One region of the Geodermatophilus sp. SYSU D00965 genome, then DNA from elsewhere that is predicted to be linked to it. Evidence: predicted binding sites of a transcription regulator. Region 1 holds the regulator's gene; each other region holds the start of a gene.
What was found. Region 1 encodes LexA, which represses DNA repair genes until DNA is damaged. Its sites were predicted from a motif close to TCGAACANNTGTTCGA; they were not measured.

Region 1 (10,499 bases):
CTGGCCGCCCGTCCGCGTAGCGGCACCGCGGTACGGCGTCTGGCAGCGGGGTCGGCCCTCGCGCTGACGCTCGTGCTCGGTGCCGCTGTGCCCGCGTACGCCGAGGAGGCCGCGGGCCCGCGCACGCAGTGCCAGGTCACCGACCCGCGCCTGCCGGAGCTCTCCGGCCTGGCGGTGGTGGGCAACCGCATGCTGGCCATCGACGACGGCGGGGACCGGGTCGACGTGTACGTCCTGGACGCCACCTGCCAGGTGATCGACGTGCGCAGCACGGCGGTGGACCCCTACGACCCCGAGGACCTCGCGGTGGCGGCCGACGGGACGGTGTGGCTGGCCGACACCGGGGACAACAACGGCACGCGGGAGACGGTGGCGCTCATCGCCCTGCGCCCGGACGACACCACCGAGGTCTACCGGCTGGCCTTCCCCGCGGGGCCCCGGGACGTGGAGGCGCTGCTGCTCGCCCCCGACGGCACGCCGTACCTGGTGTCCAAGGAGGTGCTCGGCGCGAGCAAGGTGTACCGCCCCGTGAGCGCCCTCGTGGACGCCGGCACGGTCGGCCTCACCGAGGTGGCCGGCGTCGAGTTCACGCTCACCGGCACCCCGGGTGGCCCCGTCGGGCGCGCCGGCCAGCTCATGGTCACCGGGGGAGCGGTGTCGCCCGACGGCCGCTTCGTCGCGCTGCGCACCTACACCGAAGCCTACGTCTGGCCGTTGTCGGGATCCGACGTGGCCGGTGCGCTGGCCGCCGACCCGGTCCGGCTGCCCCTGCCCGAGTCGCCGCAGGGTGAGGCGGTCAGCTTCACCGCCGACACGACCGGCCTGGTCGTGTCCAGCGAGGGCCTGCCGGCCGACGTCACGGTCGTCCCGTTGAGCGCGGTCCCCAGCCCGGCCGCGGCCTCCGGGCCGGCGGACGGCTCCGTGCCGGACCTGCTCAGCACCGACGACGGCGGCGCGACGGCCATCGCGGCCGGCGTGCTCGCTGCGGTCGTCGCCGCCGCGCTGGTGTGGATCGTCGGGAGGCTGCGCCGCCGCTCCTGAGCGCGCGGCGGCGCTGTGCTGAGCGTGCGGTGGCGCTGAACTGAGCGCGCGGCGGCGCGCGCGTCAGACCCGGCGCAGCACCGTCACGACGCGGCCCAGGATGGTCGCCTCGTCACCGGGGATCGGCTCGTACGCGGGGTTGTGCGGCAGCAGCCACACGTGGCCGTCGCGGCGCTTGTAGGTCTTGACCGTCGCCTCGCCGTCGATCATGGCCGCGACGATCTCGCCGTTCTCGGCGGTCGGCTGCTGGCGCACCACGACCCAGTCTCCGTCGCAGATGGCGGCCTCGACCATCGAGTCACCGGCCACCTTCAGCATGAACAGCGTGCCCTCGCCGACCAGTTCGCGAGGCAGGGGGAAGACGTCCTCGACGGCCTGCTCGGCGAGCACCGGGCCACCGGCGGCGATCCGGCCCACCAGGGGCACGTAGGTCGGGGCGGGACCCTCCTCGGCGCCGGCGGGGGCGGCCGGGGCGACGAGCTCCGCGGGGGCGTCGCCGGGCAGGCGCACGTCGAGGGCCCGGGGCCGGTTCGGGTCGCGGCGCAGCCAGCCCTTCTTCTGCAGGACCGTCAGCTGGTGGGCCACCGAGGAGGCCGAGGACAGGCCGACGGCCTCACCGATCTCGCGCACCGAGGGCGGGTACCCGCGGCGGTCGATCGAGTCGCGGATGACCTCGAGGACGCGGCGCTGCCGCTGGGTCAGGCCGTCGCCGGCCTCGCCCCGGTCGGGGAAGGTGCGCACGGCTGCCGTCTCGGTGGTCGCCGGCGTGCCGGCCGTCCTCCGGCGGCTCCCCGACGTCCCGCTCTTCTCCGCCACCGTCGCCTCCTCGTCGGCTGCTCACCGCAGCACGTCTCGTCCGTCAGGACCGACCGTAGCGTGCTCGGCGCCCTCGATCAAACACATGTTCGAAGCGCTCGGCGGGGCGGGATGGCGTTTGTCGGACCCGTCCGGTAGACATCGCACAGACGTTCGAATCGAACAGGCGTTCGACGGTGCGGGTCGGTCGGGAGGAGTGGTCGTGGCAGGCGTGCAGCAGGCGGTGCTGGACTTCGACGACGCGGTGCAGGTGCCCTGGCGGCCCCGGCTCCGGGCGGTGCCGGGAGGTGTCGGGAGCGAGCCGGGGCACTCGCCGCGGCCCGCCGTGTCGCGGACGGTCCCGTCCCGGGTGGGTGCCGACCTGCCGGCGGTGCAGGCGCCGTCCCGGTCGGCGGTCGCGGAAGGTGTTCGGCCGGGCGTCGCGGCGGCCCGGCCGGTGCCCGTGCGGCCCCGGGTGGCGCGCCCGGTGCCGGCGCGTCCGGCCGGAGCGGCGGTGCCCGGTGCGCCGTCGGCTCGCCCGGTGCGCGGGGGGTGTGGCAGGGTCGGCGGTGCCGCCGGCTCGCGGCTGCGGCTCACCCGGCGGGCCCGCCGGCTGTCGGTGGTCCTCGCTCTGGGTGCCGGCGTGGCGCTGGGGTCGTGGCTCGGTCCCCTGGTGGCCGGCGGTGACGGCGACCTGCGGTTGGCCGGGGAGCGCAGCGTCGTCGTGCAGGCCGGGGACAGCGTGTGGTCGATCGCCGCCGACTTCGCCGGGCCGGACGAGGACGTACGCGCGGTGGTCGACGCGATCGAGGAGATCAACGACCTCGACGGCGCCCGGGTCGTCCCGGGCCAGGTGCTCCAGCTGCCCTGACGTCGCCGACGAACCGTGCCGCCGCCCGGCACGGTCCCGGCCGAGGCCAGACAGCGACAAGGCGGACCGGCCAGGTTCGTCAACCCTCCGTGCGGAGGCGTTGACGCTCTGTGGTCATCGGGCCACCTAACGTCAGTGCCGTGTCGCGGACGTCCGGAGGCCGAGCAGCGGTCTTCACCCAGCAGTTGCAGTCGGTCGAGGTGTCCGTGGACGGAGCCTGGTGGCCGGGGGCGATCCTCGGCTGGCGCCACGACGCGCAGGGCTCCTGCGAGGTCTGGGTCCGGGTGGCGGTCGCCGGCCGCGACCGCGAGATCTGGACCGCGCTGAGCGATCTGCGACTGCCCGAGCCGCGTCCGGCGATCGCCGGCGCCGCCGCGGCGGTCCCCGGTGCGGGTGCCGGCGCGCCGGTGCTCGACCTCGGGCGCGCCGCGGCCCGCGAGCGGCTGGTCGCCGGCGTGCTGGGCGCGCCGGCTCTGGCGCCGGCCGGGGGTGCCGGTCCGTCCCGGCGTCGCCACGGTGGTGACGTCACCGCGGAGATGCCGGCGGTCGGCGGCGCGTTCGCCGGCCGTCACCGGGCGCCCGCCGCGGCGGCAGGGAGGCACCGGGCGGCCGACGACGACACCCGCGTCGACCTCCAGGCGGTCACCGTCCCGCCGCGCCCCGAGCTCGACTGCCTCACCCGGCCCCTGCGCCTGGGGGACCGCGTGCCGCGGCCGCGCAGCCCCCGTGCCGACGGCGTCGTCCGCGCCTGACCCGCTTCCGTCCCGTCGTCGCGGTCGTCTCGCCGACACGCCATACACCCCTCCGGCGCCCTCGAGCGACCCCCGCGGGGCGTGTCGCGACGGATCGCCGTGGCCGGTGTGACGGCAGAGCGCCCCTGGTCACGGCCGTGTCTCGAGGGCGTGTCCCGGCTTGCAGATCTTGTGGGCCGCGGCCTAGGGTTCCCCTACATCTAGTAGTTGCACCGTTGTAAGCCCGTCCACAGGCCGGTCCTCAGGTTCTCCCCGTGGCGTCCACCGGATGTCCCCAGGAGGGTCCACAGCCGACCTCCCGGGCCCGGCGCTCCGGCCGCTCCGCGGCCACCGCGCCGGCCGGGCGGAGCGATCGACGGACCACCACGAGGGGAGGGGAGTCGCCGTGCGCTGCCCCTTCTGCCACAACCCCGACAGCCGGGTCATCGACTCGCGCGAGGCCGACGAGGGGGCGACCACCCGTCGCCGCCGGTCGTGCCCCGCGTGCGGACGGCGGTTCACCACGGTGGAGGAGGCCGTCCTCGCCGTGGTGAAGCGCAGCGGCGTCAGCGAGCCGTTCAACCGCACCAAGGTGGTCGCCGGCGTCCGCCGGGCCTGTCAGGGGCGGCCGGTCGACGAGGACCAGCTGCAGCAGCTCGCGCAGCAGGTGGAGGACGCCATCCGGGCGAGCGGGGCCGCGGAGGTCCCCAGCCACGAGGTCGGGCTGGCGATCCTGCGGCCGCTGCGCGAGCTGGACGAGGTCGCCTACCTGCGCTTCGCCAGCGTCTACCGCGCCTTCACCTCGCTGGAGGACTTCGAGAAGGAGATCACCGAGCTCCGGGCCCGGCACGTCGCTGCCGGGACCCCGCCGCTCCCTGGCATGCAGGACACCCCGCCGGCGCCGCGCCGGCGGGGGAGTGGGCGGGGCCAGGCCGCCTCCGCCGGCAGTGCCGCCGGCACCTGAGAACTGTCAGCACCACCCGCTAGAACAGAGTGCGGCTCTCTTCCCCAGCCGCCTTCCCCACCAGCAGGACCCACAACAGAGGGAGAGCTCCGTGACCGAGACCGAGGATCGCTTGACCGGCCGCACGCGTCGCGCCGCCAAGGCGCCGACCCGGGGGAAGGGCCTCAAGGTCAAGCGTGTCTTCACCACCGCCGGGGTGCACCCGTACGACGAGGTGACCTGGGAGCGTCGTGACGTCGTCATGACGAACTGGCGGGACGGGTCGATCAACTTCGAGCAGCGCGGCGTGGAGTTCCCCGCCTCGTGGAGCATCAACGCCACCAACATCGTCACCACGAAGTACTTCCGTGGCGCCGTGGGCACCCCGCAGCGGGAGAGCAGCCTGCGTCAGCTGATCGACCGGGTCGTGCTCACCTACGGGCAGGCCGGCCGCGAGCACGGCTACTTCGCCACCGAGGGCGACGCGGAGATCTTCGAGCACGAGCTGACCTGGATGCTGCTGCACCAGTACTTCAGCTTCAACTCGCCCGTCTGGTTCAACGTCGGCACGAGCGCCCCGCAGCAGGTGAGCGCCTGCTTCATCCTCGCCGTCGACGACACGATGGACTCGATCCTGAACTGGTACCGGGAAGAGGGGCTGATCTTCAAGGGCGGCTCCGGCGCCGGCCTGAACCTGTCCCGGATCCGCTCGTCCAAGGAGCTGCTGTCCTCCGGCGGCACGGCCTCCGGCCCGGTGTCCTTCATGCGTGGTGCCGACGCCTCCGCGGGCACCATCAAGTCCGGTGGCGCCACCCGTCGCGCGGCGAAGATGGTCGTCCTCGACATCGACCACCCCGACATCGAGGAGTTCATCGAGACCAAGGCGCGCGAGGAGGACAAGATCCGCGCGCTGCGCGACGCCGGGTACGACATGGACCTCGGCGGCAAGGACATCACCAGCGTCCAGTACCAGAACGCCAACAACTCCGTCCGCGTCTCCGACGAGTTCATGCGGGCGGTCGAGGACGGCACCGAGTTCGGCCTGCGCGCCCGGCTCGACGGTGCGGTCATCGAGACCGTCGACGCCAAGTCGCTGTTCCGCAAGGTCACCCAGGCCGCCTGGGAGTGCGCCGACCCGGGCATCCAGTACGACGACACGATCAACGACTGGCACACCAACCCCGAGACCGGCCGGATCAACGCGTCCAACCCGTGCTCGGAGTACATGAGCCTGGACAACAGCTCGTGCAACCTCGCGTCGCTGAACCTCATGAAGTTCCTCAAGGACGACGGCACGTTCGACGCCAAGAACTTCGTCAAGGCCGTCGAGCTGGTCATCACCGCGATGGACATCTCGATCTGCTTCGCCGACTTCCCGACCGACCCGATCGGTGAGACCACCCGCGCCTACCGCCAGCTGGGCATCGGCTACGCCAACCTCGGCGCGCTGCTGATGGCGACCGGGCACGCCTACGACTCGCGCGGCGGCCAGACCCTCGCCGCGGCGATCACCTCGCTGATGACCGGCACTGCCTTCCGCCGCTCGGCCGAGCTCGCCGGCATCGTCGGCGCGTACGAGGGCTACGCCCGCAACGCCGACGCCCACGCGCGGGTCATGCGCAAGCACGCCGCCGCCAACGACGCCATCCGTCCGGTGGGCGCCGACGACGCCGACGTGCTCAAGGCCGCGACGGCCCAGTGGCAGGAGTGCCTGGCGATCGGCGCGGACTTCGGCTGGCGCAACGCCCAGGCCTCCGTGCTGGCCCCCACCGGGACCATCGGCTTCATGATGGACTGCGACACGACCGGCATCGAGCCGGACTTCTCGCTGGTCAAGTACAAGAAGCTGGTCGGCGGCGGCTCCATGCAGATCGTCAACCAGACCGTGCCGCGGGCCCTGCACAGCCTGGGCTACCAGGACGAGCAGATCGAGGCGATCGTCGAGTACATCGCCGAGCACGGCCACGTCGTCGACGCCCCGAGCCTGCGCCCCGAGCACTACGAGGTGTTCGACTGCGCGATGGGCGAGCGGGCCATCTCCCCGATGGGCCACGTCCGGATGATGGCCGCGGTGCAGCCGTTCATCTCCGGCGCCATCAGCAAGACGGTCAACATGCCGGAGACGGCGACCGTCGAGGACGTCGAGAACATCTACTTCCAGGGCTGGAAGCTCGGCCTCAAGGCGCTGGCGATCTACCGCGACAACTGCAAGGTCGGCCAGCCGCTCTCCGACGCCAAGGCCAAGAAGGCCGACGCGAAGGTGGAGACCGCGGCCGCCGCTCCCGCGGCGCTGTCGCACCCGGTGCGCAAGCGGCTGCCCAAGAAGCGGACCAGCATGACCACGTCGTTCAGCGTCGCCGGTGCCGAGGGCTACATGACCGCCGGCATGTACGAGGACGGCAGCCTCGGCGAGGTCTTCCTCAAGCTGGGCAAGCAGGGCTCGACCCTGGCCGGTGTCATGGACGCCTTCTCGATCGGCATCTCGATCGCGCTGCAGCACGGTGTGCCGCTGGAGACCTACATCCAGAAGTTCACCAACATGCGGTTCGAGCCCGCCGGCATGACCGACGACCCGGACATCCGGATCGCGCAGTCGGTGATGGACTACATCTTCCGTCGCCTGGCGCTGGACCACCTGCCGGTGGAGAAGCGCGCCAACCTCGGCATCTTCAGCGCCGAGGAGCGGGCCGCCCAGGTCTCCGGCTACGGCGCCTCGGCCTCCACCGCCGAGGTCGTCGAGGAGGACGAGGTCGACCTGGAGGCGCTGCGCACCTCCGCGCCGGCCGAGGGCCCGGCCAAGCCGGAGCCGAAGGCGGACAAGCCGGTCAAGGAGGCGCACTCCTCGGCCGAGCTGCTCGAGCTGGTCACCGGGACGGCCACCGATGCGCCGCTGTGCATGACCTGCGGCACGAAGATGCGCCCGGCCGGCAGCTGCTACGTCTGCGAGGGCTGCGGCTCCACCAGCGGCTGCAGCTGATGGCGGGGCTCGCCGGGATGTCAGCGCGGACCTCGCCTGATGTCCCGGCGGGCTCGCCGGGATGTCAGCGCGCTCGGCACTGACACCGGTTGCACCGACCTGCACCACCCCGTCGCCCCGGCTGCCAAGTGCGGCCGGGGCCGACGTGTAGTGCCCCCACCGGAGTGAGCAGGGATCCGGTGTCCCTGCCCGCGCTGCGGTGACGTCCACGGCGACGGCGGCCGCTGCCCACGGTCCTGGTCGGCACCCCGCCGATGGCAGCGGTGCGGCGGGCGGGAGAAGGTGTAGGGGTGAGCGGGGAGGGCAGTGGCGGGGCCGGCGGCGAGGAGGAGGCGCTGCGGCGGCAGGTGGGAGACGCCGAGGCGGTGCGCGCGGCCTTCGAGGAGATGCCGCTGCTGCTGGTCAGCATGGACGGTCCCGAGCACACCTTCGCGGCGGCGAACGCCGTCTACCGGGCGTTCGTGGGCAGACCTGCGTTCATCGGCGTCCCGATCCGGCAGGCGATACCCGAGCTGGCCGGGCAGCAGGTCGTCGAGATGTTCGACCGGGTGTACAGCACCGGAGAGCCCCAGACGGCCCGGGAGTGGCGGGTCCAGCTCGAGCGCGAGGGGACCGGCGCGGTCGAGGAGGTGTACGCCGACTTCACCTGCGTCCCGCGCCGGGCAGCCGACGGCACGGTCATCGGGCTGCTCGCCTTCGCCACCGACGTCACCGAGCGCGTCCGTGAGCGCCAGGCGGCGCAGCAGCAGGTCGACGAGGCCGAGCGGCGCTACCGGGACGCCCGTGACGTCGTGACCGCGTTGCAGGAGGCGCTGCTACCCACCGCGCTGCCGGTGCTCCCCGGCGCCCGGATCGCCGCTCGGTACCTGGTGGCCGCGCACGACCAGGTCGCCGGCGGTGACTGGTTCGACGCCATCCCGCGGGCCGACGGCACCGTGGTCCTCATCGTCGGTGACGTGGTCGGGCACGGCGTGGCCGCGTCGGCCGCGATGGGGCAGCTGCGGGCGGTGCTGGCCGACGCGCTGGCCACCGAGACCGATCCGCTGGCCGCGCTGGTCCGGGCCGACGGGTTCGCCGCGCGGAACCCGGTGCTGCGCGCGACCACCCTGGCCCTGGTCGTCATCGACCCGGCGACCGGAGCGCTGCGCTACGCCAGCTGCGGACAACCCCCGCCGCTGCTCGTCGGCGCCGACGGGACCACCCGGTTCCTGGCCGACACCGGCACAGGTCCGCTGGGCACGGGCTCCACCCCGGTCCTCGCCGACGACACCCTCGACCCCGGCGAGCTGGTCCTGCTCTACAGCGACGGACTGATCGAGCGCCCGAACCGCAGCGTCGACGCCGGCATGACCGAGCTGGCGACCGTCGCCGGCGATGCGGCCGCCAACCGGGCACTGCCGCTGCGCGCCGCCGCATCCTCGGCGGAGCGGGTCTGCCAGCTCACCGTCGAGCTGCTCACCCGCACCGGCTACGCCGACGACGTCACCGTCCTGACCGCCCAGCGCCTGCCCACCCCCGTCGAGCCGCTGGACCTGCAGGCGCCGACCACCCGGTGGAGCCTGCGGCCGCTGCGGGTCAGCTTCGACGAGTGGCTCGACGCCCTCGACCCCGCCGAGAGCGACCGCGTGGCGCTGGAGCTGGCGGTGTGGGAGGCGGTCGCCAACGCCGTCGACCACGCCTACCCGCCCGGGCAACCCGGACCGGTCCGGCTGCAGGCGGCACTCGGTGCTGACGGCGTCCTCGAGTGCCGGATCAGCGACCGGGGCCGCTGGCGGCAGCCCGACCCGACGGTCACCCACCGGGGGCGGGGACTGCTGCTCGCCGAGCAGCTCATCGACCGCCTCGAGGTCCACCACCCACCGCAGGCCGACGCCACCGAGGGCACGGTCGTGGTGCTCCGGCATCGGCTGCACCGGCCCGCGATGCTCGGGTCAGGCACCGACGCCTCACCGGCCGCGCCGGTCCCTCGGCCGGAGTTCACCGTCGACGCCGAGCACGGCGACGGCCATCCCCGGCTACGGGTCCGCGGCCCGGTCGACGTCGTCACCGCCGAGGAGTTCGCCCGCGCGCTGTCCGGCGCCTCCCGCGGCGGGGTGCTGCCGCTGACCGTCGACCTCACCGGCGTGACCCACCTGGCCAGTGCCGGTGTGCAGGTCCTGCACCGGCTGCGCGACCAGCTCGCCGCGCAGCAGCAACCACTGCAGCTGGTCGCCCCGCCCGGCAGTCCCGCGCAGGCGGTGCTCGACCTGGTGCGCTTGCCGCACGTGGCCAGCAACGGCGCGGGAACCGGCGTCGCGTGAACCGCTGACGCTGGACCCGAGCTGGTGCAGGCAGTGCCGACCTGCGGCGACGACCCGATCCACTCGGTCGGGAGCCGGCACGGTGGGCTGCCGACGACCAGGCCCATCCCGGGGAACTGCCGGACCGGACGTGGCCGGTCGCGCGCCGGCCTGTCCCGGCAACTCCTGCTCGCCGGGGACCTGCGACCAGTGCCGGCGTGCACCACCGGCCCGTGAGCGCGTCCGACGGCGAGTGGCGCGGGCCACGGCGATGAGCAGGGTCACAGGGAGATAACGGCGAATCACTTCCCGTCACCGGTCGACGGCGCCGATGACCCCTGTGGCCATCGTGCAGCGCCTGCGGCTCCGCTCAGTGACGAGGGTTCCGAACCGGTGTGCGGCTGATCCCCACCGGCCGGTGGCCACGCCCATCTGACGTCACCTGAACGGATCTCCCGCTCCACCATGATCGCCGCTCTCGGCTTCTTCGCGGCCACACTCAGCATCTGCAACACCTGGCCCCAGGTCTGGCGGTCCTGCCGGCACGGCCGCACCCTCGGTCTCTCCCCGACGGCCGCCTGGCTCGGCGTCGGCCTCAACCTGTGCTGGCTGACCTTCGGCGTCCTCACCGCTGACCCGGCCCAGGTGCTCACCAACGCCGTCGTCGGCGCGGGCAACACCGCGGTGCTGGTCGCCGTGCTCGCCACGCGACCGCAGCTGCGCTCGACGCGGGTGCTCCTGCCGACCGCGGCCGGCTGCGCGGCCCTCGTCGCGCTGGCGGCCGGCAGCGCCGCCGCGGTGACCGTGCTCGGGGTCGCCCCGGCCGTGGTCGCCACCACGCTCGGCGCGGTGATCACCGTGA
Region 2 (10,499 bases), on a different contig from region 1:
GGCCGTCTGACCGGCGACGGCGGGGTCCCCGGACCGCACGAAGGCACCCCAGTACTGCTTCATCTCGGCCGCGAGCTGCTGCTCGGCCGCGTCGAACGTCGGGGCGATGGGCGTGCCGTTGTCGAAGCTCGGCCACAGGTACGCCAGCTCGGCGGCGTGCCCGGCGCCCCACTCGTAGCCGGGGACCGGCCGCAGGCCGGGCCCGGTGCGGGCGGCGAACTCGTACCCCCACGTCGGCACGTGCGCAGCGAGGTCGCGGGTCAGCGCCCGGTTGGGGCAGCCGCCGATGCCGGCGGCGAGTCCGGCGTCGGTCCAGACGGCGCCGGCGAGGTACGCCGGGGTGAACTGGTCCGCGTCGGCCGGCCACGGATAGCGGGCCAGCACCTCGTCGGCGGCCTCAGGGAAGGTCTCGCGCACCCACGCCTCGTACTGCTCCCGCGTCCAGCCGATGCTGTCGGCCGCGAAGGTCCGGCCCTCGTCGAGGTTGGCCCCGACGACCACCGGGACCTGCGCGAGGTCTCCCTCGGTGACGGCGACGCGCGGGTCGGCGGGCAGGAACGGCGTGCCGCGGACCGGGGGGACGACGGGCATCGGGGCGTCGATGAGCGCGGCCACCGGGGCGCCCCGCAGGCAGGCCGCCGCGGTCGCGGCGTCGGTGCACCCCACGGCTGCGGCGATCTCCTCGCCGCCGGCGTCCGCGTCCTGCTGGGTGCGGCTCGGGCACGACCCGCTCTGGAGCATCGCGGCGGCGAGCAGGTCGCGGGACCCGGGGGCGACCAGGTGCGTGCAGACGGAGAAGCCGCCGGCCGACTCGCCGCCGACGGTCACCCGGGCAGGGTCGCCGCCGAACGCGGCGACGTTGTCCCGGATCCAGCGCAGCGCCGCCTGCTGGTCCATCAGCCCGTAGTTGCCCGACTCGCCCTGCTCCGCGGTGAACGCGGGGTGGCCGAGGAAGCCGAGCGCCCCCAGCCGGTAGTTCAGCGTCACGCCGAGGACGCCGGTCGCCTCGACGATCTCGGTCATGTCGTGCTGGTTGGAGCTGCCGTTGAGGAAGCCGCCGCCGTGGATGAACACGTAGACCGGCAGGCCGTCGTCGACCGTGGTGCCGGTGGGGCGCTGCACGTTGACGAACAGGCAGTCCTCGGTCTCCGAGCGCGGCCCGTTGGTGCTCTCGGCCGCGGGGCAGCGGTTGCCGAACTGCTCGGCCGGCCGGACGCCGTCCCACGGCGCGGCCGGCTGCGGCGGGGTCCACCGCAGGTCCCCGACCGGCGGGGCGGCGTACGGGATGCCGAGGAAGCTCTCCACCCCCTCGGCGCGGATGCCGCGCACCGCGCCCTGTGCGGTGTCGACGACGGGCGGGTCGTCCGACTGGGCTGCCACCAGGGCTGCCGCGCCGGCCGGCGACCCCACGGCGACGAGGACCCCGGCCAGCACGGCTGCCGGCGTGGCGAGCAGATGACGACGGCGCATTCCGTCCCCCTCGTGCGGCGATCGGTACGGCACGGAGACGCCGGGCGTCCGGGGCGGCGGGGCTGGCCGCTCTCGGGAGGACCGGCGCGCGCTGCGGCAGATCGGGACCGGGCCAGCATCCGCCGCGAACCGCCCCGACGGCAACAGCCGCCGAGGTGGTCCGACGGGCCCGGCAGACTGGCCCGGTGGAGACGTCGACGACGCCGGGCGCCGTGCTGGTGCACGGGCTGTGGCACGGCTCGTGGTGCTGGGACGCCGTCCGCGCCGCGCTCGACGAGCGGGGCATCGACAGCGTCGCCGTCGACCTGCCGCTCACCGGCCTGGCCGAGGACACCCGGGTGACGCGGGAGGCGCTCGACCGCTTCGGGCGGCCGGCGGTGCTCGTCGGGCACTCCTACGGCGGGGCGGTGGTCACCGGCGCCGGCACCCACCCGCTGGTGCGCGAGCTCGTCTACGTGGCGGCGTTCCAGCTGGACGACGGCGAGTCGGTCAGCCGGACCCGCGCCGGACAGGGACTCCCCGACACCCGGCTGGCCGATGCGATGCGCGTCTCCGGCGACGAGGTCGGCCTCGACCGCTCCCTCGGGCGCCACCTGCTGTACGGCGACGCGCCGGCCGACGTGGCCGAGGCGGCCGCCGCCCGGTTCCGCCCCGTCCACCGCACCGTCTTCCGCGGCGTCCCGGAGGCGATCGCCTGGCGGACTGTGCCGTCGACCTACGTGGTGTGCACGGCCGACGAGGCGGTGCACCCGGAGCTGCAGCGGGCGATGGCGCAGCGGGCCACCCGCACCGAGGAGTGGGCCTCCGGACACAGCCCCGCCGCCACCCGCCCGGACCAGCTCGCCGACCTGATCGCGGAGCGGGTCGCCGCGCTCGGCTGACGACGCATCCGCGCCGCGCCGCGCCGGCTCGGTGCCGGCCGGTCGGTCGGTCGGTCGGTCACGGTCGGCCGCTCAGAACGGAGGAGGCGCCGTGGTGACGGTCAGGCCGGTGGGGGTGGTGACGGTCAGCGTGCCGTCGGGGGCCAGGTCGTGCGTCCAGCCCGGAGCCTGGTGCTTGCCGCGGTGGTCACCGACGCAGAGCCCGGCGAGGTTCACGACCGCGGTCGGCCCGTCGGGGTAGCGGACCCGGTGGTCCAGTTCCCCGGTCACCACCGGGCGGCGGCACCCGGGGAACCGGCAGCGACGGTCCCGGGCCCGGACGAAGCGGTCCAGCGCGGCCGAGGGCCGGTAGCCGTCGGTCGGGCCGGGCGCCCGGAGGCCGGGCCGGCCGGTGAGGTCGTGGGTGCAGCTCATCGGGTCGCTGCGGCACCGATCGGCGCCGCAGGAAGCCGCCCGGCGGATCTCGGGCAGGTCGGTGAGCGACACCAACGCCCCTGTGAGGGCGTCGACCAGGGCGATGCGGGGCCGGTCGGCCAGCCCGCCCCCGGCCGTGCGGGCCAGCAGGTCCGTCAGCGACTGCCGGTCGGCCTCGGCCGCCACCGCGAGCGCCTCGAGCGCGTCGACGGCGGCGTCGACCCGCCCGGCCGGGCTCGCCCGCCAGGCAGCCTCGTCGGCGGATGCTGCGGTCTCAGCGGTGCGCACCAGCCGCCGCACGTGCGCGAGCGCGAGCTGAGCGCGGTACGCGGCCTGCGAGGCGTCGTCCACCGCCCGGTCGGCCGCCGCCCACCAGCCGTCGTCCGGCGCGCCCTGGGTCGGCGGTCCGCCGACGGGTGGTGCCGTCAGCACCGGATCCTCGGACGCCCACCGGTCGTCCGGCGGATCGGGATCGGTGACCAGCCCGCGTTCGACGTCCGCCCACCATCGCTCCTCGGCCTCCAGCAGAGCTCGCTCGAGGGACGGGTCGGTGTCGACGTCCCAGTGCCACGTCTCGCCGTCGCCCCTCGCCCAGTCGCCGGCGGCCGGCGCATCGACGCGGTCCCCGGCAGCACCGCTGCCGGTCACGACCGGATCGTCGTAGGAGACGGCGGCGTCAGCCGCGTCGGCCACGGGGCCGTCGGAGAGAGCGCCGGGCGCGGCTGCGTCGGACGGGGCTGCAGGCGCGGCTGCGTCGGAGGGAGCGCCGGGCCCGGGGGCCGGATCGGCGCCGGTGAGCAGCCGGAGCAACTGGCGGACCACCTCGGCCGGGACCACCTGCCCGTTCAGCTCCCCCGGCTCGTCGCCACCGAGCACCGTGCTGACCGCGGCGACCAGGGTGAGGGCGATCTGCACCGGAGGCCGGTCCGACTCCCCCGGCCGCAGCACCAGGTCCATCAGACAGTCGGCCATCTTCCGCGCCCGCGTACGGGTGTCGCCCGGTTCGCTGGGCAGCGCGTCGGCGTACGCACCCAGCGCGCCGTACAGCGCCTGCGCCTCCGGCAGCGTGAGCACCGTGGTGACCGCAGCCATCCCCTCGGTGCGCTCTCCGCGGAGGTGGACCCCGCGCTCCCTGACCGCCTTCGCGAGCCGGTCGGCCGCGTCGCGGGCGCCCCGCCGCAACGTCTCGCGGCGGGCCTTGTCCCGGAGCTGCGCCGGCGTCGTGATCTCTCCCCGCGCCGCGCGGTCGGCCATCCAGCGCAGCAACGCCGCCTCGATCTCGGCGCGCAGCCGGTCGTCGCCGATCGGGGCCACGAGGTCCAGCAGCGCCCAGAGGTGGTCGGCGTGCAGCGCACCGGCCTCCAGCGCCGCCAGCGCCGCCGGCAGCCGGGTCACCAGCGTGACCGACCGCTCGAGCAGGTTCTGCGCCGACCGCTGGCTGTAGGCCAGTGCCACCGACAGCTCCGCTGAGGCCCACTCGCTCACCGGCCGCAGCACCTCCGGCCGGACCGCCCACCGCTCCGGGCTCATCGCCCCGCGCTCACCCTGCTGGCGGTCGAGCGACGCCGGCCGGGACGCGGCGAACTCGGCGACCGCACGAGCCCGCCGGGCGACCAGTCGGGAGATCTCGCGATCCGCCGCCTGCACCACGCCCAGCGGACCGCCCGACAGCGCCACCGGAGAGCGGCCGGGCGCCGAGGACTGCGCCGCCTCGGCCACCACCCCGCCGTTCATGCGTTCGATCATACGTTCGAACGACCACCACCGCAACGCGTCCAGCGGCGAAGGCGCAGGTCAGCTCGCCGTGATGCGGGCGCCGACCAGTCGGCCGCCCACGACGACGGTCCCAGCCGGCGTCAGGGGAACAACAGCAGCTTGCCGGTCGTCCGCCGTCCCTCGAGGTCCTCGTGCGCCCGGCGGGCGTCGGCCAGCGGGTACCGGCCACCGATGCGGACGTCGAGCCGGCCGGCGGCGACCATGTCGAGGACCGCGCCGGCCCGCTCGCGCAGCATCTGCGGGGTGCGCGTGTAGGTGGCCAGCGTCGGCCGCTGCACGTACAGCGAGCCGTGCCCGGCCAGCTGCTGCAGCACCAGCGGCTCGGGCTGCCCGCTGGCGGCGCCGTACAGGATCATCCGCCCGGTGGGCCGCAGCGCGGTCAGCCCCGCGGCGAACGTCGTCCGGCCGACGCCGTCGTAGACGACCGCCGCGCCCTCGCCGCCGGTGAGCTCGCGGACCCGCTCGGGGAAGCCGTCGTAGCCGACGACGACGTCGTCGGCACCCGCCGCGCGGGCCAGCTCGGCCTTCTCCTCGGTCGACGTCGTGGCCAGCACGTGGCCGCCGCGCGCCCGCACCAGCTGGGTGAGCAGCAGGCCCACGCCCCCGGCCGCGCTGTGCACGACGGCCCAGTCGCCCTCGGCGACGGGGTAGGAGTCGGCGGTCAGGTACTGGGCGGTGCAGCCCTGCAGCATGACGGCGGCGGCGACGTCCGCGGCCACCCCGTCGGGCACCGGGACCAGCTTGTCCCGGGGCGCGACGACCCGGGCGGCGTAGCTGGCCGGGACGTCGAGCCAGGCGACCCGCTCGCCGGTGCCGACGACGGTGCCCGCACCCTCCGCACCGACGACCGCGGGGAGTTCGGAGCCGTAGGGTGGCCGGCCCTCGCGCTCGTACACGTCGCGGAAGTTGACGCCCACGGCCTCGACGTCGACCAGCACCTGCCCGTCGCCGGGCTCGGGGTCGGGTCCGTCGCGCACCGTCAGCACCTCGGGTCCGCCGGTACGCTCGATGACCACCGCCTGCACGTCGCCTCCCGTTCTCGGCCGTGCCTGGTGCCTACCACGCACAGACCGAGGTCACACGACGGGGTGACCTGCGGATCGGGATCCCGCAAGCTGGTCCGACCACCTGTCGAGACCTGGTGGTATCGGAACACCGCAGGGATGAACGGGGATGCGGGCATGGACGGTCACGCGGTCACGGCGACGCGGTCGTGCGCGCCCACGCCCGTGGACCTGCACCGGGCCGTCGTCGACACCACCGACGCCCTGATCGCGGTCATCGGGCGGGACGGCCGCCTGCTGCACGCCAACCCGGCGCTCCAGCGCTTCACCGGCCGCACCGAGGCCGAGCTCCTGGGCCGCCACTTCTGCGACGTGTACGTGGTGCCGGAGCACGTGGTGCTGGCCGTGCACGCGGTGACGACGGCCATCGAGCAGGGCCTGGCGTACCCGCAGGAGGGCGACTGGCTCACCGGCGACGGCACCCGTCGGCGCATCGCCATGCAGAACACCGTCCTCCGGGACGGGAGGGGTGAACCTTTCGCCGTCGCCACCGTCGGCATCGACGTGACCGTCGAGCGCGACCGGGAGGACGAGCTCCGCGTCCGGGCCACCACCGACGCGCTGACCGGCGCCCGCACCCGCGGCGTCCTCTTCGAGGTCCTGCACGAGCACCTGGATGCCCGCAGCGGCGCAGGTTGCGGCCTGCTGTTCTGCGACCTCGACGACTTCAAGACCGTCAACGACGTGCACGGCCACGCGGTGGGCGACGTGCTCCTCCGGGAGGTCGCCGCGCGGCTGCTCGAGGTGGCCGCCCCGGGCGACGTCGTCGCCCGTTTCGGCGGCGACGAGCTCGTGCTCGTGCGCCCCGGCACCGACGAGGTGGCGCTGGCGGAGCTGTCCGCGGCCGTGGCCGCGCGGATGTGCGCGCCCGTGGTCGTCGGGGACGCGATCCTCCCGGTCTCGGTCAGCACCGGCTACGAGGTCGGCCCGCCCGGCACCCTGCCCGACGACCTCGTCGCGGCCGCCGACCGCCGGATGTACGGGGTCAAGGCGCGCCGCCGCCGGTAGCCGACGTGCCGGGAGCCACCCCGACGGCCGACACTCGACGCCACGACCGGGATCCTCCGAGGGGAGACGCGCTGATGATGACCGTGGTGACGACGACCAGGCTGCGCCCGGGAGCCGAGCAGGACTGGGACTCGGTGGTCCGCGACCGGTTCGAGTCCGCGCACGGCCGGCCGGGCTGGATCTCCGGCCAGCTGCTGACCCCCGAGGACGAGGAGCACACCCGTGTCATCGTCGGCACGTGGCGCAGCCGGGAGGACTGGGCGGCCTGGCACGAGGACCCCGCCTTCCTCGACCAGCGCACCCGGCTGACCCAGCTGGAGGCCGAGCCGAGCACCACCGCCTGGTTCAGCGTCGTGGCCGACGCGCGGGCGGCGCAGGGCTGACCGCGGGAGCCGGGTCGTCGCTGACACGCTCGCGATCGCGCGCGAGGCCTGCTGGAATGCCTCCACCCGGCGGCCCTGCAGAGGTCCGCCCCGGTCGCCGACAGCGAGGAGGCCTCGATGACGCAGGGGACGACGCCGGCGGAGCTCGTCGTGACCGGCGGCCGGGTGTGGACCCAGGACCCGGCCCGGCCGTGGGCGGAGGCGGTGGCCGTCCGCGGCGGCCGCATCGTGGCCGTCGGGACGGCGGACGAGGTCGCGGCCACCGTGGGCCCGGACACCGCGGTGCACGAGCTGGCCGGCGAGATGGTGATGCCGGGACTCGTCGACGGGCACGTGCACCTGAACCTCGGTGGCAGCCAGGCCGCCTTCGAGCTCCCCCTGCTCCCCACGGACGGCGTCGAGGAGATCCTCGAGAAGGTGCGCGACTGGGCCCGGGAACTCGAGCCGGACGCCTGGGTCATCGGCGGGATCATCGGCAGCACGACCATGGACGGCATCACCGACGCCGACACCCTCGCCCGGCTGGACGAGGCCGGCGGCGGTCGGCCCGTGCTGCTCCGCGACGACAGCATGCACAACCGGTGGGTCAGCTCCCGCGCCCTGGAGCTGATGGGGGTCACCCCCGACTCCCCCGACCCGGAGGGCGGTCACTACGTCCGCGACAGCCAGGGGCGGCTGACCGGCGTCCTGCACGAGCTCGCCTCCGGCCTGGCGGAGGGCGCTTTCACCGCCTCGGTGGCAGACCTGGAGGCGCGGGTCCGCACCGCGGTGAGGACGGCGATCGGCATCCTCAACGGCTTCGGCATCACGGCGGCGCAGGAGGCGGCCACCATGGCCGGGCCGGCGCGGGCGCTCGCCGCCCTCGAGGCGGCGGGCGAGCTCACCGCCCGGGTCGTGCTGTCCACGCCGGTGCGGCCGTTCATCGAGGAGGGCACGGTCGGTGAGGAGCTCATCGCCGCTGTCGCCCCGCTGCGCGGCGAGCTGGTCCGACCGGACTTCGTCAAGATCGTCCTCGACGGCGTCCCGATGACCCGGACGACGGCGCTGCTCTCCCCGTACCGGTGCTCCCACGGTGAGGAACCGCAGACCGTCGAGAGCCTCTGGACGCTGGACGACCTCGTCGCCCAGCTGGAGCGCTGCAGCGACCTGGGACTGGGCGCCAAGCTGCACGCCACCGGGGACGCCTCCGTCCGCCGGGTGCTGGATGCGGCCGAGCGGCTGCGCGCCTCGCGCGGTCCCGGCGACCGGCTGCAGATCGCGCACACCGAGTACGTGCACCCCGACGACGTCCCACGCTTCGCCGCGCTCGACGTCGTCGCCGACCTGTCCCCGTACATCTGGTACCCGAGCATCATCCAGGAGAGCATCGCGGCCCAGGTGCCGGACGAGGTCGTCGCAGCGAGCTGGCCCGTCCGCGACCTCGTGGATGCCGGCGCCCTGGTCGCCGCCGGCTCGGACTGGCCGTGCGCCGCGCCGACGCCCGACCCGTGGACCGGCCTGCAGACCCTGGTGACCCGCCGGAACCCGGACCCGGCGGTGTCCGGAGCCCTCAACCCGGGACAGGCGCTGACGCTCGAGGAGGCGATCTCGGCCTTCACGACCAACCCCGCGGAGGCCATGGGGCTGGGGGACGTCGTCGGCCGGCTGGCCGTCGGCTACTCCGCGGACCTCATCGTCCTCGACCGGAACCTGTTCGAGATCGACGTCGCGGAGGTCCACCGGACTCAGGTGCTGCGCACCTACTTCGCCGGCACCGTGGTGCACCAGAGGGTCCCCGCCTGACCGCAGGATGCCGACCTCCCCCACCGGCCGATGCCCCCGCGGCATGGACCGATGCCCAAACGGGCTTGGACGCGCATCGGAGCGGCTGCATAGCGTCGGCGGGTCCCCGATGTGGCCCGCGCCACCGCCGCCCTCGGGCGCAGCGGTGGGAGGGGGTCCGGTCCGACGGAGAGAGAGCCCCTGGTGACGGTCTCCACCCCCGAGCGCGACGCCGCGCTCAGCAGTGCGGTCGGCAAGTTCTTCCGCCGCGTGGTCCCCCTGTTCATCGTCATGCTGATCTGCAACCAGCTGAACAGGTCCAACATCGGCTACGCCGAGGCGCACCTGGAGGCCGACGTCGGCATCGGGGCGGCGGCCTACGGCTTCGGCGCCGGGCTGTTCTTCATCGCGTACGCGATCTTCGAGCTGCCGAGCAACGTGCTCATGGAGCGGTTCGGCGCGCGCGTCTGGCTGACCCGGATCATGGTCACCTGGGGCCTGGCCTCCGCGGCGATGGCGTTCGTCAACGGCCCGACGATGTTCTACGTCCTGCGCTTCCTGCTGGGCGCGGCCGAGGCGGGCTTCTTCCCGGCGGTGATCTTCTACCTGACCCGCTGGCTGCCCGACAGCCACCGCGGCCGGGCCACCGCCCTGTTCATCGCCGGCTCGTCGATCGCCGCGGCGGTGTCCGGGCCGATGTCCGGGCCGCTGCTGTCGCTCGACGGCGTGCTGGGCCACCACGGCTGGCAGTGGCTGTTCCTCCTGGAGGGCCTGCTCTCCGTCGTCGTCGGCCTGATCGCCTTCGGCATGCTCGACTCGAAGATCGCCGACGCCCGCTGGCTCACCGCGGCGGAGAAGGACGCCCTCGGCGGGCGGATCGCGGCCGAGGACGCCGAGAAGGCCGCCGCCCACCGCGCCAACGGCCGCTCCCGCTGGCGGATGCTCGTCGACCGCCAGGTGCTGCTGTTCTGCGGGGTCTACTTCGCCATCCAGCTGTCGATCTACGCCAACACCTTCTGGCTGCCGTCGATCGTCCGCCGCATCGACGGCACGAACGACGTCACGGTCGGCCTGCTGTCCTCCCTGCCCTGGATCTGCGCGGTCGTCGCCATGTACGTGACCGGCCGGGCCGGGGACCGCAGCGGCAACCGCAAGCCGCTGCTGGTCGGCGCGCTGCTCACCGCCGCCGTCGGCACCTACCTGGCCGCCATCGCCTCCCCGGTGCTCGCGCTGGTCTTCCTGTGCCTCGCGGCGATGGGCTTCAAGAGCGCCAGCCCGCTGTTCTGGTCCTTCCCGCAGGGCTCGCTCAACCCGATGGTGCTGGCCCCGGCCGTGGCGCTGGTCAACTCGCTGGGCAACCTGGGCGGCTTCGTCGCGCCGTTCGGCTTCGGCCTGGTCAAGGAGGCCACCGGCGAGGTCACCCTCGGCCTCTACGCACTGGCCGCCGCGTCCCTGCTGGCCGCGCTCGCGGTGCTCACCGCCTTCCGCGGCCGCCGCGCCCCGGTGCCGGCAGACCAGGTGCCCACGGAGCAGGCGCCGGCCGACGTGCGCGAGCCGGTCGAGGCCCGCAGCGCGTAGCGCGCAAACCGACGAGGAGCCGGCCACCACGGGGGTGGCCGGCTCCTCGTCCGTTCTGGGGGTCCTCCGTCACCCGAGCAGCAGCGCCACCCCGACCAGGACCGGCACGGACAGCACCGTGGTCAGCAGGACGACGTCCCGGGCCAGCACCGTGGAGCGGCCCG
Region 3 (10,499 bases), on a different contig from region 1:
GGGTGGGCAACAGCTACCGGCTCACGCCGCTGGCCGCGCAGCTCAGGCCGCGGGTGCGGCTGGCGCTGGACGGCGTGGAGCGGGTGTTCACCGCGCAGCCGGACTTCGACCCGGCCGAGTCCACCCGGGAGTTCTCGGTGCTGATCAGCGACTACAGCTGCGCCGTCCTCGGCGACACGCTGGCCCAGCTGCTGGAGGAGGAGGCGCCGGGGGCCCGGCTGCGGCTGGCGCACAACACCCCGGACGCGGTCGACCAGGCCCACCAGACGTTGCTCAACACCGACCTGATGGTGCTGCCGCGCGGCTTCCTCTCGGACCTGCCGTACGCCGACCTGCACCGCGACCGATGGGTGCTCGTCGTCTCCTCCGACAACGCCGAGGTGGGGGAGTCGCTCACCGTCGAGCAGCTGCAGACGATGCCGTGGGTGGCCACCTACCACGGGCCGACGGCGTCCACCCCGGCCGCACGGCAGATGCGGATGCTGGGCATCGAGCCGAGGGTCCAGGTGGTGACCGAGAGCTTCCTGACCGTGCCGGGGCTGGTGGCCGGCAGCGACCGGATCGCGCTGCTGCAGGAGCGGCTCGTCCGGTTGCTGCCGCTGGACGCCGGGATCCGGGCGCTGGCTCCGCCGTTCGAGGTCGGGCCGCTGCTGGAGGCGATGTGGTGGCACCCGCTGTACGACGGCGACCCGGAGCACATGTTCTTCCGCGACCTGGTGCTGCGGGCGGCGCACCAGGCGACCGACCCGGTCGAGTGAGGCATCAATCTCGCTGATAGTGCGCATCAGGACTTCGCCGTTCCCTGATGCAGGCCGGCGTCCGCACACTCCTGCGCCAGTGATGCCGGTCACCGGGCCGGCACCCCGCCCTCTCGGAGGAGCCCCGTGTCGGAACGTGTCCTCAACTCGCCTGCGCCCGGAGCGGAGTCGCTGGCCGGCGAGGTCGCCGTCGACCCCACCACGGGGCGACCGGCCGGCCGGCCGCAGGCGCTGGTCCTGCTGCTGTCCAGCTGTCTCGGCGTGCTGGGGTCGGTGCTGCTGGCCCCCGTGCTGCCCCGCATCCAGGACGCCTTCGCCGGCACCCCGGGCGTGGAGGCCCTGACCCCGATCGTGCTCACCGCGCCGGCGCTGGTCATCGGCCTGACCGCGATGGTGGCCGGCCGGATCGTGGACCGGGTGGGCCGCAAGCGCCTGCTGGTCGGCGCCCTGGTCGTCTACGCGATCGCCGGCACCGCGCCGCTGTGGCTGGACTCGCTGCAGCTGATCGTGGCCAGCCGCGTGCTCGTCGGGCTGACCGAGGCGGCGATCATGACCTGCTGCACCACGCTGCTCGGGGACTACTTCCACGGCTCGCAGCGGGAGCGCTACTTCGGCCTGCAGGTCGTGTTCACCACCGTCGCGGCCACCGTCTTCTTCGGTCTCGGCGGCGCCCTGGGCGCCCAGGACTGGCGGACGCCATTCTGGCTGTACGCGGTCAGCCTGCCCCTGGCGGTGCTCGCCGCGAAGTACGTGTGGCAGCCGACGCCGGTCGCGCGGACCGAGAAGCTGCCGCCGATGCCGTGGCGGCAGCTGGCCGGCCCCGTCGGGGTCACCCTCTTCGGTGGCCTGGTCTTCTACGTCCTCATCGTCGAGCTGTCGTTCGTCCTCGACGGCATCGGCGTGGAGTCCACCGGGACCATCGGCGCGGTCAGCGCCATCGCCTCGCTGGGGACGGCGGTCGGCGGGTTCCTGTTCGCCCGGGCCGCCCGCCTCGGCCCCGCCGTCACCGTGCCGGCGGCCTTCGCCCTCTCCGGGGTGGGGCTCGTCGGGCTCGGCCTCGCGGGCTCGGTGCCGATGGTGGTGGTGTGCGCCGTGGTCACCGGGTTCGGCAACGGGCTGCTGCTGCCCGCGATGCTCAGCTGGGCGCTCGGGTCGCTGAGCTTCGAGCAGCGCGGCCGCGGTACCGGCGTCTGGACCTCGGCGATGTTCATCGGCCAGTTCGTCTGCCCGCTCGTGGTGCTCGGGCTCAGCGGTGCGATCAGCGGGTTGGGGTCGGCGCTCGTGGTGATCGGCGCCCTCGCCGTGGTCGCGGCGGTCGGTGTCCGGCTGGCCCGGCCGTCCGCGGCGGCCGATCCGGCGCTCGCCCACTGACTCCTCCCGGCTTCGGTCTCCCCGGCCGGCCGCGCCCCTTCCCCGAGGGGTGCGGCCGGCCGGTTCGCGTCTGCGGGCTCAGCCGGCTTCGGGGTCGGGTGGGTGCGTCTCGTCGAGCCAGGGTGGGTCGGGTTCGGGGTCGGGGGAGTGGCCGGGTGGGCTGCTGATCCGGGTCAGGCCGGTGGGGGTGCGCACGAGCAGCCGGCCGTCGGCGAGCAGGTCGACGTGCCAGTGCCGGGCGAAGGTCTTGATCCGGTGGTGGGTGCGGCACAGGCAGCACAGGTTGGTGCAGGCGGTGGGGCCGCCGTCGGCGTGCGGGCGGACGTGGTCGAGGTCGTGGCGGGCCGGGGATCGGCGGCAGCCGGGCCAGCGGCGGCGGCGGTCGCGGGCGCGGATGAAGCGGCGCTGGGCGGCGGTGGGCCGGTAACGGGACGTCGGTGGGGGCGGCCGCAGCCCGGGCCCGTCGGGCGGGGCTCCGGTCGCCGTGCCGCCGGTCGCCGTGTCGGCTGGTCGAGGTGTCGCGGAGTCGCTTCGTTGGCTTGTCGCCGTGTCGACTCCTCGACGCGATCGGCCCCGCTGGCGTCTCCTCCGGCGGGTGGCGCCGGCGGCGCGGGCCAGCTGGGCGCGGGTGGCCACGGCCAGCAGCGCGCCGCCGGCCGGATCGTGCACGGCCACGGTGACGCCGCCCCCGCGGGGGGCGGGGCGCAGGCCGAGCATGTCCAGCTGGGCCAGCAGTTCCCGGCACTGGGCGGCGGTGACCACCGCGCCGTTGATCTCGGCGGCGGGCTGGTGCGCGGCGGCGGGGTCGAGGGCAGACAGGGCGGCGTGGATGGTCAGCTGCGCGGTGACCGGCGGGCGGGTGGTGTCCCAGGGCCGCAGGATCAGGTCCCGGGCGACCTGCGCGCGCAGCACCCCGATGGGGCGGTCGTCGCCGGCGGCGCGCAGCAGGTCGGCGTAGCCGGCGACGGCGTCGGCGCAAGGCGTGCGCGGCGGGCGTGGGCATCTCGGCCACGAAGGCACTCAGCCCCTCGTCGACGGCCTGGACGCGGACCTGCGCGCGGGCGGCGGCGGCCCTGCGGCGGCGGTCGAGGGCGTCGGCGTCGATGCGGGCGAGTACCCGGCGGGTGCGCTCGCGCAGCGCCGGGGCGGTGCGCGCGCCGGCGCCGGGCAGCACGACCGCCAGCACCCGGGCGGCCACCTCGGGGGTGACCTCGCCGAGCAGGTCGGCCAGCACCGCCGCGCGGCGGCGGTCGATGCGGCCGGCGTAGAGCGCGCTCCACGCCTCGGGCAGCCGCTCGACGAGCACCAGGGACTCCACCGCCAGGACGGCGGCCTCGGCCTCGGTGCAGCCGCGGATGAGCGCCAGCTCGGGCACGAAGGTCTCCGACACGTCGGCCAGGCACGGCGGGCGCCGGTCGAGGGTGTCCCGGCCCGGGCGCCTGGCCGGGCCGACCTCGGCGTCGGCGTGCTGCCGGTCGATCCGCCGCCGGCGGGCCAGCGAGGCGATCCAGACGGCCAGCTCCGCGGCGGCGCGGGCGGCGAGGGCGTCGGCGGCCCAGATGTCGGCCACGTGCTCCAGCTCGCTGCCCGGGCCGCCCAGATGGCCCGGCCGCACGTCGACGGGCGCCCCGCACTCCGGGGGTCGCGGCGGCTGGGTGTCGAGCACGACCCCATCCTGACCTGCGGTACGACACTTCCGACGCCGTCCGAGACCGGACCACGCGTGGACCGTCGTCGCGGGCTCACCGCCGGGCCGGCCGGGCGCTGCGGCAGTTCCTCGCCCACCTGGCCGCGTAGCCCTCGAACGCGAACAGCCCGTCCGGACGACGTCCGGACGGGCTGTTCGCGTCTCGTGGGTCAGGCGGCGCGGTGCACCGACTGGGTCGTCGGTGTCGGCGCGGTCCAGCGCATCTCCATGTGCCGGCGGCCGGAGCCGTCCACCACGAAGACCCAACGACACTGCGGGCAATCCGTACGCACTTCAGCCACCTCTCGTTCACCTGTTGTTCACCTTCTCCCCACAACGGCACGGATGGGTCTCGAGTCACGCAACCGTTACCGACCCGTTATGAAGAGCGGGTGACGTGGGCGGCAGGGATGCGGGTGCTCGAGGTGCGGGACGAGCGGACGGGGGAGACGTTCCCGACCTGGCTGCTCCACCCGGCGGACGGCGAGGCGCGCGAGGTCCTGCTCGGCGACCGGTACCCCGTCTCCGCGATCCCGGACGCGCCGGTCCGCCCCCAGCCCGCTCCCCTGGTCGTCGTCTCGCACGGCACCGGCTCCAGCCCGTTCCTCCACCGCGAGCTCGCCGCACACCTGGCCCGCAACGGGTTCGTCGTCGCGCTCCCCGAGCACCCGCGCAACAACCGCGACTGCAACGACCTCGCCGGCACCGCCGAGATCCTGCGCAACCGGCCCAGCCACGTCCGCGCGGTCATCGACGAGGTCGGCCGGCACCACCCGGTGACCGCTGCCGTCGCCGTGGTCGGCCACTCCCTCGGTGGCTACACCGCGCTCGCGGTGGCCGGCGCGCGGCCGGCGGCGTTCCCGCACGAGACCGCCGACCGGCAGCCGGCGCCCGTCCCGGTCGAGGCCGACGACAGGGTGCGCGCCCTCGTCCTGCTCAACCCGGCCACCCCGTGGTTCGGCACGCCCGGCGCGCTCACCGACGTCCGCGTGCCGATCCGCGTGCTCACCGGCACCGTCGACCCCCACACGCCGGCCTGGCAGGCCCAGCTGGTCCTCGACGGGGTCCCCGACCGCGCGGCCGTGCAGCACACCGCCGTCCCGGGCGCCGGGCACTTCTCCTTCCTCAGCCCGTTCCCGCCGCACCTGGTGAGCCCGTCGCTGCCGCCGTCCGTCGATCCACCGGGCTTCGACCGCGCCGCCCACCACCCGCGGCTGCTCGCCGACGTGCACGCGTTCCTCGCCCGCCACCTGACCCGAGCCAGCGACTACAGCCAGCCCAGCACCGAGGCCCCGAGGCCGACCTGCAGCACCGCCCCCGGCACCACCCCGGCCGCGGTGCCCAGCGCGTGCGGCCACCACCGCACGCTGGACAGCCCGGCCGCGTAGCTGACCACCCAGAACGGCACCGGGCTCATGCGCGCGACGAGCACGGCGAGGAAGCCGCGGGAGCGGAACAGCCGGTCGGCTCGCGCGAGCCGCCGTCCGGCGATCCGCGCGACGGCGTCCCGGCCCAGGGAGCGCGCCACCGCGAACCCGCCCATGCCCCCGAGCCACCCGGCGGCGATGGCCACCGCCAGCCCGGCCGGGAAGCCGGCTGCGGCACCCAGCAGCACCGACAGCGCCGTCCGCGGCACCGGCGTCATCAGCGCGCCGGCGCAGGCCAGGACGACGGCGGCCCACCCGGCCGGGCCCGCGTCGTGCAGCCAGCTGCGCAGCGCCGGGACCCCGGGCCGCTCGACGGTCAGCGCCAGGACGACGGCCCCGGCCAGCACCAGCCCCAGGACGACGAGCCGGCGCCATCCGCTGGCAGGCTCGCCGCCGTGCGCATCGAGCCGGTCGACCCCGCCGCCGACGAGGGCCTCGCCCGGGACCTGCTCGCCGTCCAGGCCGCCGCCTACGCCGTCGAGGCCGGGCTGATCGGCGACGACCGGATCCCGCCGCTGCGGGAGGACCTCGCCGGCCTCCGCGGCGCCGGCCTCACCTGGCTGGCCGCGCTCGACGCCGACGGGCGGCCGGCCGGCGCGGTCGCCTGGACCGAGGACCGCGCACTCGTCGACGTCGAGCGGCTGGTCGTGCGCCCCGCCGCCGCCCGGCAGGGGATCGGGACGGCGCTGGTGGAGGCGGTCCTCGACCGAGCCGGCGGGCGTCCCGTCGTCGTGGCCACCGGCCGGGCCAACACCCCCGCCCGGGCGCTCTACGAGCGGCTCGGCTTCACCCCGACCGGGGACCGGGAGGTCGCGCCCGGGCTCTGGGTCACCACCTACCGGCATGCCGGCTGAGGCTCACGCGTCGACGACGATCGGGATGATCATCGGCCGGCGCCGGTAGGTCTTGTCCGCCCAGCCGGAGACCGCGCGGGCGATCAGCTGCTCCAGCTGCACCGCGCCGCCGACGCCCTCCTCGGCCGCCTTGGCCAACGCCTTCTCGATCACCGGGATGGCCGTCTCGAACGTCGCCTCGTCGTGCACGAAGCCGCGGGCGAGGAAGTCCGGCTCCTCGGCCAGCCGGCCGGTGTCGGCGTCCACGATCGCCACCACGGTGATCACGCCCTCCTGGGCCAGGGTGCGGCGGTCGCGCAGGTGCGCCTCGGTGGCCTCGCCGACCGTCGTCCCGTCGACGTAGACGTTGCCCGCGGGGACCTTCCCGGTGATCCGCACCTTGTTGTCGACCAGGTCCACCACCACGCCGTCCTCGGCGAGGACGACGCCGCGCGGGTGGACCCCGGTCTTGACGGCGATGTCGCCGTTGGCCCGCAGGTGCCGCCACTCGCCGTGCACCGGCATCACGTTGCGCGGCCGGACGACGTTGTAGCAGTAGGCGAGCTCGCCGGCGCTGGCGTGGCCGGAGACGTGCACCTTGGCGTTGCCCTTGTGCACGACGTTCGCGCCCCAGCGGGTGAGCTCGTTGATCACCCGGTAGACGGCGTTCTCGTTGCCCGGGATGAGCGAGCTGGCCAGCAGCACGGTGTCGCCCTCCGTGATGCGGATGACGTGGTCGCGGTTGGCCATCCGCGACAGCGCCGCCATCGGCTCGCCCTGCGACCCGGTGCAGATCAGGCACACCTGGTCGGCGGGGAGCTTCTCCAGCTCCCTCATGTCCACCAGCAGGCCGGGCGGCACCGTCAGGTAGCCCAGGTCGCGGGCGATGCCCATGTTGCGGACCATCGAGCGGCCCACGAACGCCACCTTGCGGCCGTGCGCGTGCGCGACGTCGAGGATCTGCTGGATGCGGTGCACGTGGCTGGCGAAGCTGGACACGATGACCCGCTTGGGCGCGGTCCGGAACACCGTCTCGATCGCCGGCACCAGCTCGCCCTCGGACGTGGTGAACCCGGGGACCTCGGCGTTGGTCGAGTCGGTGAGGAACAGCGACACCCCCTCCTCGCCGAGCCGGGCGAACGCGCGCAGGTCGGTGATCCGCCGGTCGAGGGGGAACTGGTCCATCTTGAAGTCGCCGGTGTGCAGCACCATGCCGGCAGCGGTGCGGATCGCCACGGCGAGCGCGTCGGGGATCGAGTGGTTCACCGCCACGAACTCGCAGTCGAACGGGCCGAAGGACAACCGGTCGCCCTCGCCGACCTGGCGGGTCACCGGCCGGATCCGGTGCTCCTTGAGCTTGGCGTCGACGAAGGCCAGCGTGAGCCTCGAGCCGACCAGCGGGATGTCGCGCCGCTCGCGCAGCAGGTAGGGCACCCCGCCGATGTGGTCCTCGTGGCCGTGGGTGAGCACGATCGCCTCGACGTCGTCCATGCGGTCCCGGATCGAGGTGAAGTCCGGGAGGATCACGTCGACCCCCGGCTGGTGCTCCTCGGGGAACAGCACGCCGCAGTCGACGACGAGCAGCCGGCCGGCGTGCTCGAAGACGGTCATGTTGCGGCCGATCTCGCCCAGGCCGCCGAGGGCCACCACCCGCAGGCCGCCGTCCGGCAACGGCGGGGGAGTGCGGAGGTCCGGGTGCGTGTGGCTCATGCCTCAACGCTACGGCGGTCCCCCGGCGGACCCCTGCACGGGCGGCCCGGTTGGATGGGCCCGTGGCGGAGGGCTGGCTGGTCAGGGACGCGACGCAGGCGGACGCCGCCGGGTGCGCCGAGGTCTACCGGCCCTACGTCTGCGACACCGCGATCTCCTTCGAGACCGAGCCGCCGGACGCCGGCGAGATGGCCGCGCGGATCGCGGCCGCCGTCGGCACGCACGCCTGGGTGGTGCTGGAGGACGCCGGCCGGGTGGCCGGCTACGCCTACGGCGGGCCGTTCATGACCCGCGCGGCCTACCGCTGGTCGACGTCGGTCAGCGTCTACACCGAGCGCGACCGCCGCCGACCCGGGGCCGGGCGGGCGCTCTACACCGCGCTGTTCGACCGGCTCGCCGCCCGCGGCTACCGGACGGCACTGGCCGGCATCGTGCTGCCCAACGAGCCCAGCGTCGCCCTGCACCGCGCGCTGGGCTTCGCGCCGTCGGGCACCTACCGCCGGGTCGGCTGGAAGCTGGGCCGCTGGCACGACGTCGCCTGGTGCCAGCGCCCGCTCGGCGACGCGACCGACGACGACGGCGCGCCGGAACCGCCCCGCTGAGGCAGCCTCGGGGCATGCCGACGCTGACCGACGACGAGCAGCAGATGGTGGCGCTCACCGCCCGGTTCGTCGACGAGCGGGTGCGCCCGCGGGTCGCCGAGTTCGAGGCCGAGGACCGCTACCCCGAGGAGTTCGTCGAGGAGATGAAGGCCCTCGGCTGCTTCGGCCTGCTGGTGCCGGAGGAGCACGGCGGCCTCGACGTCAGCGCCGCCTGCTTCGCCCGGGTCACCGAGGAGCTGGCGCGCGGGTGGATGAGCCTGGCCGGCGCGATCGGCGGGCACTCGGTGATCGCCCACCTGCTCCGCACCTTCGGCACCGACCAGCAGCGGGCGGCGTACCTGCCGCGGATGGCCGACGGCTCGCTGCGGGCGACGATGGCGCTGACCGAGCCCGGCGGCGGCAGCGACCTGCAGGCGATGCGCACCACCGCCGTCCGGGACGGCGCGGGCTGGCGGGTCACCGGCACCAAGACGTGGATCTCCAACGCCCAGCACGCCGGCCTGATCGGGCTGCTGTGCCGCACCGACCCCGAGGCCGACCCGCCGCACACCGGCATGGGGGTGCTGCTGGTGGAGCCCGGCGACGGGCTGACGGTCGGCCCGAAGATCCCCAAGCTGGGCTACCGCGGCGTGGAGGCCTGCGAGCTGGTGTTCGACGGCATGCGGGTGCCCGCGGACGCCGTCCTGGGCGGGGAGCCGGGCGCGGGCTGGGCGCAGATGATGCGCGGCCTGGAGGTGGGCCGGGTCCAGGTCGCCGCCCGCGCGGTCGGCGTCGCGCAGGCCGCGCTCGACTCGGCCACCCGGTACGCGCAGCAGCGGGAGTCGTTCGGCAAGCCCATCTGGCAGCACCAGTCGGTGGGCAACCTGATCGCCGACATGGCCACCCGGGTGGCCGCCGCCCGCCTGCTCACCGCCGACGCCGCCGAGCGGCTCGACGGCGGCGCGCGCGCCGACATGGAGGCCGGCATGGCCAAGCTGTTCGCCTCCGAGGCGGCGATGCAGGTGGCCCTGGACGCCATGCGGGTGCACGGCGGCTACGGCTTCTCGAAGGAGTTCGACGTCGAGCGCTACTTCCGCGACGCGCCGCTGATGATCCTGGGCGAGGGCACCAACGAGATCCAGCGCACCGTCATCGCCGCGCAGTGGATCGCCCGGCACCGGATCTGAGCGCCCGGTCGGCGGCGGCGGCGAGCTCGGCGACCACCTCGCCGGCAGGCCGCACCGAGGTCACCTCGTCCACGCCCGTGCCGGCGTAGAGCGCCATCGCGTCGACCGTGCCGGAGACCGCCGCCACCGGCGGCAGGCCCGCCCCGCGGGGGAGGGGCACGTCCTCACCGCCCCGGCGCACCGTGCCCACGACGTCCCCCTCGAAGACGCCGAGCCGGTCGACGGCGGCGCGCAGCACCCGGGCACGGGGGCTCGTCGCGCACACCGGGCACTCCACGGCGAACGCGCCGGTGATCACGGTCGAGTCGGGGCCGGCCGCGAGCACCGCGCGCTTGTAGCTGCGGTGGGCCGCCGACTCCTCGGTGGCGATGAAGAGGGTGCCGATCCGGGCGCCGTCCGCCCCGGCGGCGAGCACGGCGGCGAGGGCACGGCCCGACGCGATGCCCCCGGCCGCCAGGACCGGGATGCGCACGGCGGCCAGCACCTCGTCGAGCAGCACGTCCAGCGGCTGGGTGCCGCGGACGTGGCCGCCGGCCTCGATGCCCTGCGCGGTCACCAGGTCGCAGCCGGCGTCCTCCGCGGCGCGCGCCTCCTCCGGCGAGCCGACCTGCCAGCCGACCAGCGCCCCGGCGGAGTGCGCCAGCTCCACCAGCCGCCGGCGCGGCGTCAGCCAGGAGAAGTCGACCAGCCGGACCCGCTCGGCGGCGGCGACCACGGCGTCCTCGTCGACGTCCTCGGTGGGCAGGTTGACCGCGAGGACGCCGGAGGTGCGCGCCCGCGTCGCCTCCACCGCGGACACCACCTGGGCGGCCGTCATGCCGAGCGCACCCAGCGTCCCGACGGCGCCCGCCTCGCCCACCGCGGCGACCAGCGCCGGCCCCGCCACCTGCCCCATCGGGGCCTGCTGGACCGGGACGGAGCAGCCGGTGAGCTCGGTGAACCGGG

Region 2: a site for LexA is predicted at 4,504-4,519, ahead of ACI789_RS01155 (DUF222 domain-containing protein). Genes of this name have one in related genera too.
Region 3: a site for LexA is predicted at 3,413-3,428, ahead of ACI789_RS21505 (HNH endonuclease signature motif containing protein). Genes of this name have one in related genera too.

The regions. Positions count from the first base shown of each region.
Region 1 is NZ_JBJGYQ010000002.1:3,250-13,748, forward strand. Features, by position in the region: gene ACI789_RS01670 (phosphatase PAP2 family protein) at 1-20, shown strand, start outside; gene ACI789_RS01675 (hypothetical protein) at 1-1,041, shown strand, start outside; gene lexA (transcriptional repressor LexA) at 1,105-1,857, opposite strand; gene ACI789_RS01685 (LysM peptidoglycan-binding domain-containing protein) at 2,060-2,707, shown strand; gene ACI789_RS01690 (hypothetical protein) at 2,848-3,459, shown strand; gene nrdR (transcriptional regulator NrdR) at 3,845-4,402, shown strand; gene ACI789_RS01700 (vitamin B12-dependent ribonucleotide reductase) at 4,494-7,358, shown strand; gene ACI789_RS01705 (SpoIIE family protein phosphatase) at 7,649-9,658, shown strand; gene ACI789_RS01710 (SemiSWEET transporter) at 10,103-10,499, shown strand, end outside.
Region 2 is NZ_JBJGYQ010000001.1:230,036-240,534, reverse strand. Features, by position in the region: gene ACI789_RS01165 (carboxylesterase/lipase family protein) at 1-1,470, opposite strand, end outside; gene ACI789_RS01160 (alpha/beta fold hydrolase) at 1,656-2,351, shown strand; gene ACI789_RS01155 (DUF222 domain-containing protein) at 2,424-4,499, opposite strand; gene ACI789_RS01150 (quinone oxidoreductase family protein) at 4,622-5,518, opposite strand; gene ACI789_RS01145 (GGDEF domain-containing protein) at 5,723-6,613, shown strand; gene ACI789_RS01140 (antibiotic biosynthesis monooxygenase family protein) at 6,700-6,996, shown strand; gene ACI789_RS01135 (amidohydrolase) at 7,114-8,778, shown strand; gene ACI789_RS01130 (MFS transporter) at 8,962-10,335, shown strand; gene ACI789_RS01125 (AEC family transporter) at 10,405-10,499, opposite strand, start outside.
Region 3 is NZ_JBJGYQ010000027.1:47,083-57,581, forward strand. Features, by position in the region: gene ACI789_RS21495 (LysR family transcriptional regulator) at 1-758, shown strand, start outside; gene ACI789_RS21500 (MFS transporter) at 885-2,129, shown strand; gene ACI789_RS21505 (HNH endonuclease signature motif containing protein) at 2,208-3,149, opposite strand; gene ACI789_RS21510 (hypothetical protein) at 3,987-4,109, opposite strand; partial or broken gene ACI789_RS21515 (alpha/beta hydrolase family protein) at 4,227-4,748, shown strand; gene ACI789_RS21520 (TVP38/TMEM64 family protein) at 5,084-5,590, opposite strand; gene ACI789_RS21525 (GNAT family N-acetyltransferase) at 5,639-6,097, shown strand; gene ACI789_RS21530 (ribonuclease J) at 6,101-7,786, opposite strand; gene ACI789_RS21535 (N-acetyltransferase family protein) at 7,849-8,388, shown strand; gene ACI789_RS21540 (acyl-CoA dehydrogenase family protein) at 8,403-9,554, shown strand; gene ACI789_RS21545 (NAD(P)H-dependent flavin oxidoreductase) at 9,517-10,499, opposite strand, start outside.